Regions from separate parts of the Streptomyces sp. NPDC094147 genome, predicted to be linked through region 2. Evidence: riboswitches for the same ligand, from Rfam matches in the RefSeq annotation. Region 2 holds a riboswitch; the other holds the start of a gene.
The links. Region 2 has a riboswitch for thiamine pyrophosphate ahead of thiO (glycine oxidase ThiO). Riboswitches for the same ligand answer to the same signal wherever they lie in the genome.
Positions count from the first base shown of each region.

Region 1 (4,815 bases), on a different contig from region 2:
CGGCACGAGGAAGCTGCCGTTGTCCCCGGCGGCCTGGAGCGCCCGGTAGTAGCCGAGGCCGTAGCCGTCGGGGGTGTCCAGGGAGCGTTCGATCAGGACGCCGACGGGGAGCAGGATGAGCAGCACCACGACCGCGAGCACGGATGCCAGGAGTGTCCACTGGCCGGCGCCGCGCGGGCGCCGCGCGGTCTGGGCGGGGTCCACGAGTTTCAGGGCGCTCTCGCGGCGGCGCACCGTGCGGGCGTGCACGGCGAGGATCACGCCGACCGCCGCGAACTGGACGATCGTCAGGACGGCCGCGGTCGGCAGGTCCAGGAGTTCGGCGGTCTGCCGGTAGATCTCCACTTCGAGGGTGGAGAAGGTGGGGCCGCCGAGGATCTGGACGACGCCGAAGGAGGTGAAGGTGAACAGGAAGACCATGAGCGCGGCCGCGGCGACCGCGGGGCCGAGCGCGGGCAGCGTCACCGTGCGCCAGGCGGCGAGGCGGGAGGCGCCGAGGACCCGGGCGGCTTCCTCCTGGCGGTGGTCGAGCTGCGACCACAGGCCGCCGACGGTCCGTACGACCACCGCGTAGTTGAAGAAGACGTGCGCGAGCAGGATCGCCCACACCGTCGTGTCCAGGCGCACGCCCCACAGCTGGTCGAGCAGCCCGCCGCGGCCGAGCAGCGCCAGGAACGCGGTGCCCACCACGACCGTCGGCAGCACGAACGGCACGGTGACGACGGCCCGCAGGAGCTGTTTGCCGGGGAAGTCGAAGCGCGCGAAGACGTATGCGCCGGGCAGCGCGATCACGAGGGTGAGCGCGGTGGAGGCGAGCGCCTGCCAGGTGGTGAACCACAGGACGTGCGCGATGTCCGGGTCGGTCAGCACCTCGCCGATCCGGCCGAACTGCCAGGCGCCGTCCGCTTTCAGCCCGCGGCCGACGATGGCGGCCACGGGCCAGGCGAAGAACAGGGCGAAGAACACGGCGGGCAGGGCCATCAGGCCCAGCCGCACCGCGTTGCCCCGCAGCTTCCCCGAGGGACGGTCTACTTCAGGACGAGCGAGGACCACGTCTTGACCCACTGGTCACGGTTCTTGGCGATCTTGTCGGGGGCGACGGTCGCCGAGTCGGTGATCTTCGAACCGAACGTGGTGAACTCCGCCGGCAGCGCCGCGTCCTTGGCGACCGGGTCCACGAACATCTGGAGCGGCATGTCCTCCTGGAACTTCTTGGAGATCAGGAAGTCCAGGAGCGCCTTGCCACCGGCCTCGTTCTTGGCGCCCTTGAGCAGGCCCGCGAACTCGGTCTGGCGGAAGCAGGTGCTGGTGGCGACGCCGGTCGGCGCCTCGGTGGGCTTCGGGTCGGCGTAGATCACCTCGGCGGGCGGGCTGGAGGCGTAGGAGACGACCAGCGGCCGGTCGCCCTTGGCCTTCTTGCCGCCGGCCGAACCGGAGAAGTCCGTGTTGTACGCCTGCTCCCAGCCGTCGACCACCTTGACGCCGTTGGCCTTCAGCTTCTTCCAGTAGTCCTGCCAGCCTCCGTCGCCGTACTTGGCGACCGAGCCGAGCATGAAGCCGAGACCGGGAGACGACGTCGCCACGTTCTCCGTGACGAGGAGGTTCTTGTACTCGGGCTTGATCAGGTCGTCGAAGGACTGCGGGGGCGCCAGCTTCTTGTCGGCGAAGTACTTCTTGTCGTAGTTGACGCAGATGTCGCCGGTGTCGACGGGCGTGACCCGGTGCTTGCCCTGGTCCAACTGGACGTCGGCGGGCAGCCGGTCCAGGCCCTTGGCGGCGTACGGCGTGAAGATGCCGTTGTCGAGGGCGCGCGAGAGCAGTGTGTTGTCGACGCCGAAGAAGACGTCGCCGCGCGGGGAGCCCTTGGTGAGGATCTCCTGGTTGAGGGCGGCCCCGGCGTCCCCGCTCTTGAGGACCTTCACGGTGTAGCCGGTCTGCGCGGTGAACGCCTTGAGCACCGCGTCCGACGCGGCGAAGGAGTCGTGGCTGACCAGCGTCACGGTCTTGTCGCCGGTGGCGCCGGACGCCTTCTTGCCGTCCGAGCCGCCGCAGGCCGCCAGCGTGACGACCCCGAGGGCGGCGGCGAGCGCGCCGGCCGCGAGCCTCTTGGTACTGCGCATTTCTTCATTCCTCCTGGATGTGACCAGGAAGAGACGCGGCCCTGCCCGCACGACGGCAGGTCGTGCGGGCAGGGCGCAACAGCTTGAGTAATCGCCGAACTTCCTACCCCGAATGACCGGGGCAAGGTTCAGAGGGTCTGCGGGCCGTTCCCTGAAGCGGGTCCCGCACTCTCAGCGCTGTGGCGCTCCCCTGTCGGAATATGCAGATGTTTCCGGCCAGATTACACGGGCCCTATCGCTCGGAGGCGGCGAGCTGACCGCAGGCTCCGTCGATCTCCTGGCCCCGGGTGTCGCGGACGGTCACGGGCACCCCGTGCGCCGCGATGGCCTCGACGAACGCCTTCTCGTCCTCGGGCCGCGAGGCCGTCCACTTCGAACCCGGCGTCGGGTTCAGCGGGATGAGGTTGACGTGCACCCGCTTGCCCTTGAGGAGCCGGCCGAGCAGATCGCCGCGCCACGCCTGGTCGTTGATGTCGCGGATCAGGGCGTACTCGATGGAGATGCGGCGCCCGGACTTCTCGGCGTACTCCCAGGCGGCGTCGAGCACTTCGCGCACCTTCCACCGGGTGTTGACCGGTACGAGGGTGTCGCGCAGCTCGTCGTCCGGCGCGTGCAGGCTGACGGCGAGGCGGCACTTGAAGCCCTCGTCGGCGAAGCGGTGCATGGCGGGCACCAGGCCGACGGTGGAGACGGTGATGCCGCGCTGGGACAGGCCCAGGCCGTCCGGCTCGGGGTCGGTGAGGCGGCGGATGGCGCCGACGACGCGCTTGTAGTTGGCGAGCGGCTCGCCCATGCCCATGAAGACGATGTTGGACAGGCGGGCGGGGCCGCCGGGGACCTCGCCGTCGCGCAGCGCGCGCATGCCGTCCACGATCTGGTGCACGATCTCGGCGGTCGACAGGTTGCGGTCCAGGCCCGCCTGGCCGGTGGCGCAGAACGGGCAGTTCATGCCGCAGCCGGCCTGCGAGGAGATGCACATCGTCACCCGGTCCGGGTAGCGCATCAGGACGGACTCGACCAGCGTCCCGTCGTGCAGCTTCCACAGCGTCTTGCGGGTGGTGTCGTCGTCGCACGAGATGTGCCGCACGACCGACATCAGATCGGGCAGCAGCTCCTCCTGGAGCCGGCCGCGCGCGGCGAGCGGGATGTCGGTCCACTCCGCCGGGTCGTGGGCGTACCGCGCGAAGTAGTGCTGCGAGAGCTGCTTGGCGCGGAACGGCTTCTCGCCGATCGCGGCGACGGCTTCCTTGCGCTCGGCGGGCGAGAGGTCGGCGAGGTGCCGCGGCGGCTTCTTGGCTCCGCGGGGGGCGACGAAAGTGAGTTCTCCGGGCTTGGGCATGGTTCCTCAAGTGTCTCAGACGTACGGAAAAGGGCTCGCCGTCCTGTGGACGACGAGCCCTCACCGTTCAAAGCCGTACGAAAACGCAGGTCAGCGGGTCCCGACGAAGATCGCGAGGAGCAGCCAGACCACCGGCGCCGTCGGCAGCAGGGAGTCCAGGCGGTCCATGATGCCGCCGTGGCCCGGCAGCAGGGTGCCCATGTCCTTGATGCCCAGGTCCCGCTTGATCATCGACTCGCCGAGGTCGCCGAGCGTGGCGCTCGCCGCGACCGCGAGGCCGAGCAGCAGGCCCTGCCACCACGTGCCGTCGTCGATCAGGAACTGCATGCACAGCGCGCCCGCCACCATCGCGAACGACACCGCGCCGAACAGGCCCTCGCGGGTCTTCCCGGGGCTGATGCGCGGCGCCAGCTTGTGCTTGCCGAAGCGCCAGCCGACCGCGTACGCGCCCGTGTCGCTGACCACCGTGAGCAGCAGGAAGGTGAGCACCCGCCAGGGCCCGTCGGAGGCGGTGAGCAGCATCGCGACGAAGGTGGCGAGGAACGGCACGTAGAACGCGGCGAACACACCCGCCGTGACATCCCTGAGGTAGCCCTCGGGGCGTTCCGTCATCCGCCACACGAGCACCGCGAGCGAGGTGAGCGCCATGGCGACCCACGCGCCCTCGGGGCCGCTGGCGTACCCGGCGACGACCATCGCCGCGCCGCCGACCGCGAGCGGCACCAGGGGCGCCTTGATCTGCTTGCGCTCGTCCAGGCGACTGGTCAGCTCCCACAGACCGACGACCACGGCGACCGCGATGACCCCGACGAAGGCGGCCTTCACGATGAACAGCGACGCGAGGATCACCGCGCCGAGCCCCACGCCGACCCCTATCGCGGCCCGCAGATCGCGGCCTGCCCGCTTCTTCTCCGGCTGCGCGGGCACGGGCGGGGTGGGCGGAGGGCTTGCCATGGGCTCCTGCGGCGTCTCGTCGCGGAACAGGGAACCGCCCAGCCGAGCGGCCCCCGGGTCGTGTTCGTCGCGGTCAGTTGCGTCTCTGCCTGCGTCGGGAACGACGGGCATCTGCTGCGTCCTCGACAGAGGCGGGGCGTCATACGCATCGTATGCAGGCCCCGCCGGGAACGCCCCCTGGGAAGGCCCCTCGGGGGTTCCCCAGTATTGGGGTCTCGGCGGAGCCCCCCAGGAAGAGTCGTTCATCAGACCTCGAGCAGCTCTGCTTCCTTGTGCTTGAGCAACTCGTCGACCTGCGCCACGTACTTGGCGGTGGTGTCGTCGAGCTCCTTCTCCGCACGGCGGACCTCGTCCTCGCCGGACTCCTTGTCCTTGACGAGCTTGTCGAGGGCGTCCTTCGCC
Region 1 covers NZ_JBIWHT010000022.1:62,197-67,011, reverse strand. The annotation lists gene ACIQ8J_RS26765 (ABC transporter permease) at 1-981, opposite strand, end outside; gene ACIQ8J_RS26760 (thiamine ABC transporter substrate binding subunit) at 1,029-2,120, opposite strand; TPP riboswitch at 2,203-2,322, opposite strand; gene rlmN (23S rRNA (adenine(2503)-C(2))-methyltransferase RlmN) at 2,353-3,459, opposite strand; gene ACIQ8J_RS26750 (phosphatidate cytidylyltransferase) at 3,550-4,659, opposite strand; gene frr (ribosome recycling factor) at 4,659-4,815, opposite strand, start outside.
Region 1: another riboswitch for thiamine pyrophosphate. It lies ahead of ACIQ8J_RS26760 (thiamine ABC transporter substrate binding subunit); the one in region 2 lies ahead of thiO (glycine oxidase ThiO).

Region 2 (4,815 bases):
CGGCGTACTGGCCGACGGTGTGGCGCAGTTCGGCCACCGAGTGCCCGACGGCGGTGAGGTGGGCGACCGGGGTGAGGGTGGTGTCCTCGGTGATCTGCTGGGTGGCCTCGACGGTGCCGGTGCGGGTGGAGCCGCCGGCGCCGTACGTCACGGAGACGAAGTCGGGGGCGACCGCTTCTACCCGGCGCAGCGCGTTCCAGAGGTTCCGCTCACCCTTCTCGGTCTTGGGCGCGTAGAACTCGAAGGAGTACATGGTCTCGCCGGTCGCGAGCATGTCGCGCACGGTTCGTGCGCGATCCGTCCTGGTGGAAGCTGTGCCAAGGGCCATACTCGCAGGTTAGCCAGGGGTGTCCGGTCCCCCAACAGGACCGGGGTAATTTGTCCAGATTGTCGGATTCTTGTCCACCCCTCGGACAGCGCTCGGACATCCGGCCCCATCCCGGGGTGCCGCCGGTCCGGCCCGGTGCGGCGGACCGGGCTAGCCGAGCCGCTCCCTGACCCGCTTGGCGAGGTCGGCGGCGGCCGCGGCGGGGTCGTCGGCCTCGGTGATCGCCCGTACGACCACGACCCGGTCGGCGCCCGCGTCCAGGACCTCGTCCAGGTTGCCCGCGTCGATGCCGCCGATCGCGAACCAGGGCCGGTCGGTACCGAGCGAGGCGGTGTGACGCACCAGGTCCAGGCCCGGCGCGTGGCGGCCCGGCTTGGTCGGGGTGGGCCAGCACGGGCCCGTGCAGAAGTAGTCCACGCCCGGCTCGGCGGCGGCCGCGGCGGCCTCCGACTCGGCGTGGGTGGACCGGCCGATCAGCACCCGCTCGCCCAGGATGGCCCGCGCGGCGGGCACCGGCAGATCGCCCTGGCCCAGGTGCAGCACGTCCGCACCGATGGCGTGCGCCACATCGGCCCGGTCGTTCACCGAGAGCAGCTTGCCGTGCCGTCGGCAGGCGTCCGCGAAGACGGCCAGATGGTCCAGCTCCTCGGCGGCCTCCATGCCCTTGTCCCGCAGCTGCACGATGTCCACGCCGGACGCCAGCACGGCGTCCAGGAACTCGGGCAGGTCGCCCTGGCGCTTGCGCGCGTCCACGCACAGGTAGAGCCGGGCGTCGGCGAGCTGCTCACGGGCCGTGGGCATGGAAGTCCCCCGTTGTGTTCGTGTTCGGCCGCGCCGAGGTGCACGGGCCGGTTCGGAACCGGACCGTACACCGCGGCCTGTCGAGGCTGGTCGGTGGGCTCGTTCAGATCAAAGGGCGAGCGCCTGGGCGCGGCGCTTCACCTCCGTGCCGCGATTCTCGCTGAGGGCCTGCGCGGGGGTGCCGGGCAGCGTCGGGTCCGGAGTGAAGAGCCACTCCAGCATTTCTTCGTCGGAGAAGCCGTCGTCCCGCAGCAGGGTCAGGGTGCCGGCGAGCCCCTTGACCACCTTGTCGGTGTCGATGAAGGCGGCCGGCACCTGGAGCGCACGGTTCTCACCGCGGCGTACGGCAATGAGCTGGCCCTCCTTGACCAGCTGCCGTACGCGCGTCACCTCCACGTCCAGCATCTCCGCGATGTCGGGGAGGTAGAGCCAGGCGGGGACGAGAGCATCAATCTTTGCGTCAATCTCGGTCACGGTCCAAGCGTGCCACCTCCCACTGACAGTCGGTACCCGGGTGGTCCCGTCCGGCTACCCGGGGGCCGCGCCCACGGCCCCCGCCGTTTCCCGTCCGTCCGCCTTCGCCCGCGGGCCGCGCGCCGGGGGCTCCCCCCCAGACCCCCGCTCCTCGAACTCCCCCAAGGACCAAAGGTCCAGGGGGGACCCCCATGAGGGGCTGGTTTTTTGCTGACCAGCAGCGCCGCAGAGGCTGATTTTTTTGCCGGCCGGTACTCCAGCCGGGACCGACTCGCGCGACACCCCTCAGCCCACCCGCACCGCCGACTTCAGTGGCACCGACGGGTCCGCCACCCTCTCGCGGTCGAGGGGGGTCGCCGACTCGATCAGCTTGCGGCCCTGGGCCAGGTCCCGGGGGCGGCCCACCGCCAGGACGGCCACCAGCGCCTCGTCGCGGAGCCAGCAGACGGACCAGGGGGCCGTCGTCGGGTCGCCGCGCCAGACCAGCTCGTCGGCGTCGGTGTGGTGGCCCGCGTACTGGACGAAGCGGCCGAACTGCTCGGACCAGAAGTACGGGACCGGGTCGTAGTCGGCGGCCGCCTCGCCCGCGATGTCGGCGGCGACGGTGCGCGGGCCCTGCAGCGCGTTGTCCCAGTGGTGGACGAGCAATCGCTCGCCGAAACGGGCCGAGGGGAACGAGGCGCAGTCGCCGACCGCGTACACGTCGGGGAGCGAGGTGCGCAGCCGGGCGTCCGCGGTGATCGCTCCCTCGGGGCCGAGCGCGATGTCCGAGCCGGCCAGCCAGCCGGTCGCGGGGCGGGCGCCGATGCCGATGACCACGGCGTCGGCCTCCAGCCTGCGGCCGTCGGCGAGCAGCACCTCGCCCGGCACGACCGCCTGGACCCGGGCGCCGGTGAGGAGTTCGGCGCCGGACTCGGCGTACCAGGTGGCCATGGGGGCGGCGACCTCGGCGGGGAGCACCCCGGCCAGCGGGCGGTCGGCGGCCTCGACCACGGTGACCGCGCAGCCCGCCTCGCGTGCGGCGGTGGCGAACTCCGCGCCGATCCACCCGGCTCCCACGACCACGATCCGGTGCCGCTGGTCGAGGACCGGGCGCAGCCGCCGCGCGTCGTCCAGCGTGCGCAGCAGGTGGACGCCGGGGACGCCCGCGCTGCCGGGCAGCGTGAGGGGTTCGGCGCCGGTGGCGATGACCAGGGTGTCGTACGCGACCTCGCCCCCTTCCGTCACCACCCGGTGCTCGGCGGGGCGCACCCCGGTCACTTCGAGGCCGAGGCGCAGCTCCACGTCGAGTGCCTCGAAGTCCACCTCGAAGGCCGAGCCCTCGGCCTTGCCGAGCAGCACCGCCTTGGAGAGCGGGGGCCGGTCGTAGGGCTGGTGGGGTTCGGCGCCGATGAGGGTGATGGCTCCGGCGAAGCCCTGTTCGCGCAGGGCCACCGCGGTCTGCACGCCGGCCATGCCCGCGCCGACGACGACCACGTGCCGCGCTTCGGAATGCGTCTGCTGTTCGCTCACCCGATCACCATAAGCATCTGACGTTTCGTCAGGTAAGGGGTCCCGTCATCGCACACGCTCCTCCACCACCCCGACGCTCCCTACTGCGGATTGGGGGCTAGGGCTATGGTGGCAGGAGTAAAGCACTCGCGGGAGCCCGGACGCACCGGGCTGAGAGGGAGGCTGGGCGGCCTCCGACCGTACGAACCTGATCCGGGTCATGCCGGCGAAGGGAGGGGCTGGACGCCCATGCGTTCTTCTCGAAGCGGATCCCCCGAAGGGTCCGACGTCCTCGTGGTCGGGGGCGGCATCATCGGGCTCGTCACCGCCTGGCGGGCCGCCCAGCGCGGCCTCGGTGTCGTGCTCGCCGACCCCGAACCGGGCGGCGGGGCCGCCCAGGTCGCGGCCGGGATGCTGGCCGCCGTCACCGAACTGCACTACGGCGAGCAGACCCTGCTCGCCCTCAACGTCGAGTCCGCCCGCCGCTACCCGGCCTTCGCGGCCGAGCTGACCGAGGTCACGGGCCTGGACACCGGCTACCGCGCCTGCGGCACCCTCGCCGTGGCGCTCGACTCCGACGACCGCGCCCACCTGCGGGACCTGCACGCGCTTCAGGTCCGTTCCGGCCTGGAGTCGGAGTGGCTCTCCGGGCGCGACTGCCGCCGCCTGGAACCCATGCTCGCGCCGGGTGTGCGCGGCGGGCTCCGGGTCGACGGCGACCACCAGATCGACCCGCGCAGACTCGCGAAGGCGCTGGTCGCCGCGTGTACGCGGGCCGGGGTGCGGTTCGCGTACGGCTGGGCCGAGCGGCTCTCGGTGGTACGGGACCGGGCCGCCGGCGTCGTCCTGGCGGACGGCACCGCGCTCGTCGCCGACCAGGTCGTGCTCGCCGCGGGCAGCCTCAGCGGCAGGCTGGCGGGCGTACCGAAAGAACTGCTTCCGCCGGTGCGTCCCGTGAAGGGCCAGGTCCTGCGGCTGACCGTGCCGCCCGCGTACGCACCCTTCCTGTCCCGGACCGTGCGGGCGGTGGTGCGGGGCGGCGAGGTCTATCTCGTACCGCGGGAGAACGGCGAACTCGTCGTCGGCGCCACCAGCGAGGAGCTGGGCTGGGACACCACGGTCACCGCGGGCGGGGTCTACGAGCTGCTGCGCGACGCGCACGAGCTGGTGCCGGGGATCACCGAGCTGCCGCTCACCGAGACCCGGGCCGGACTGCGCCCCGCCTCCCCCGACAACGCGCCCCTGCTCGGCCCGACCGCGCTGCCCGGCCTGCACCTCGCCACCGGCCACTACCGCAACGGCGTGCTGCTCACCGCGGTCACCGGCGATGTCATGGCGCACGTCCTGACCACCGGCGAACTGCCCGACGAGGCACGCCCGTTCACCCCCCGACGCTTCACCTGTGCACCTCAGGAGCTGACGACCGCATGACCATCTCCGTCAACGGCGAGCCCCGCGCGCTCGCCTCCGGGACCACCCTCGACGCCCTCGTCGCCACCCTCACCCCGGCCCGCTCCGGTGTCGCCGCCGCCGTCAACGAGGCGGTCGTGCCGCGCAGCGCCTGGCCGACGACCACGCTCGACGACGGCGACCGCGTCGAGGTCCTCACCGCCGTGCAGGGAGGCTGAGCCGCCATGGCCGACGACCCGCTGACCATCGCCGACACCGCCTTCGGCTCACGCCTGATCATGGGCACGGGCGGGGCGCCCAGCCTCGGCACC
Region 2 covers NZ_JBIWHT010000001.1:353,703-358,517, forward strand. The annotation lists gene metF (methylenetetrahydrofolate reductase [NAD(P)H]) at 1-328, opposite strand, end outside; gene thiE (thiamine phosphate synthase) at 479-1,129, opposite strand; gene ACIQ8J_RS01635 (Rv2175c family DNA-binding protein) at 1,238-1,603, opposite strand; gene ACIQ8J_RS01640 (NAD(P)/FAD-dependent oxidoreductase) at 1,889-3,115, opposite strand; TPP riboswitch at 3,234-3,346, shown strand; gene thiO (glycine oxidase ThiO) at 3,344-4,525, shown strand; gene thiS (sulfur carrier protein ThiS) at 4,522-4,722, shown strand; gene ACIQ8J_RS01655 (thiazole synthase) at 4,729-4,815, shown strand, end outside.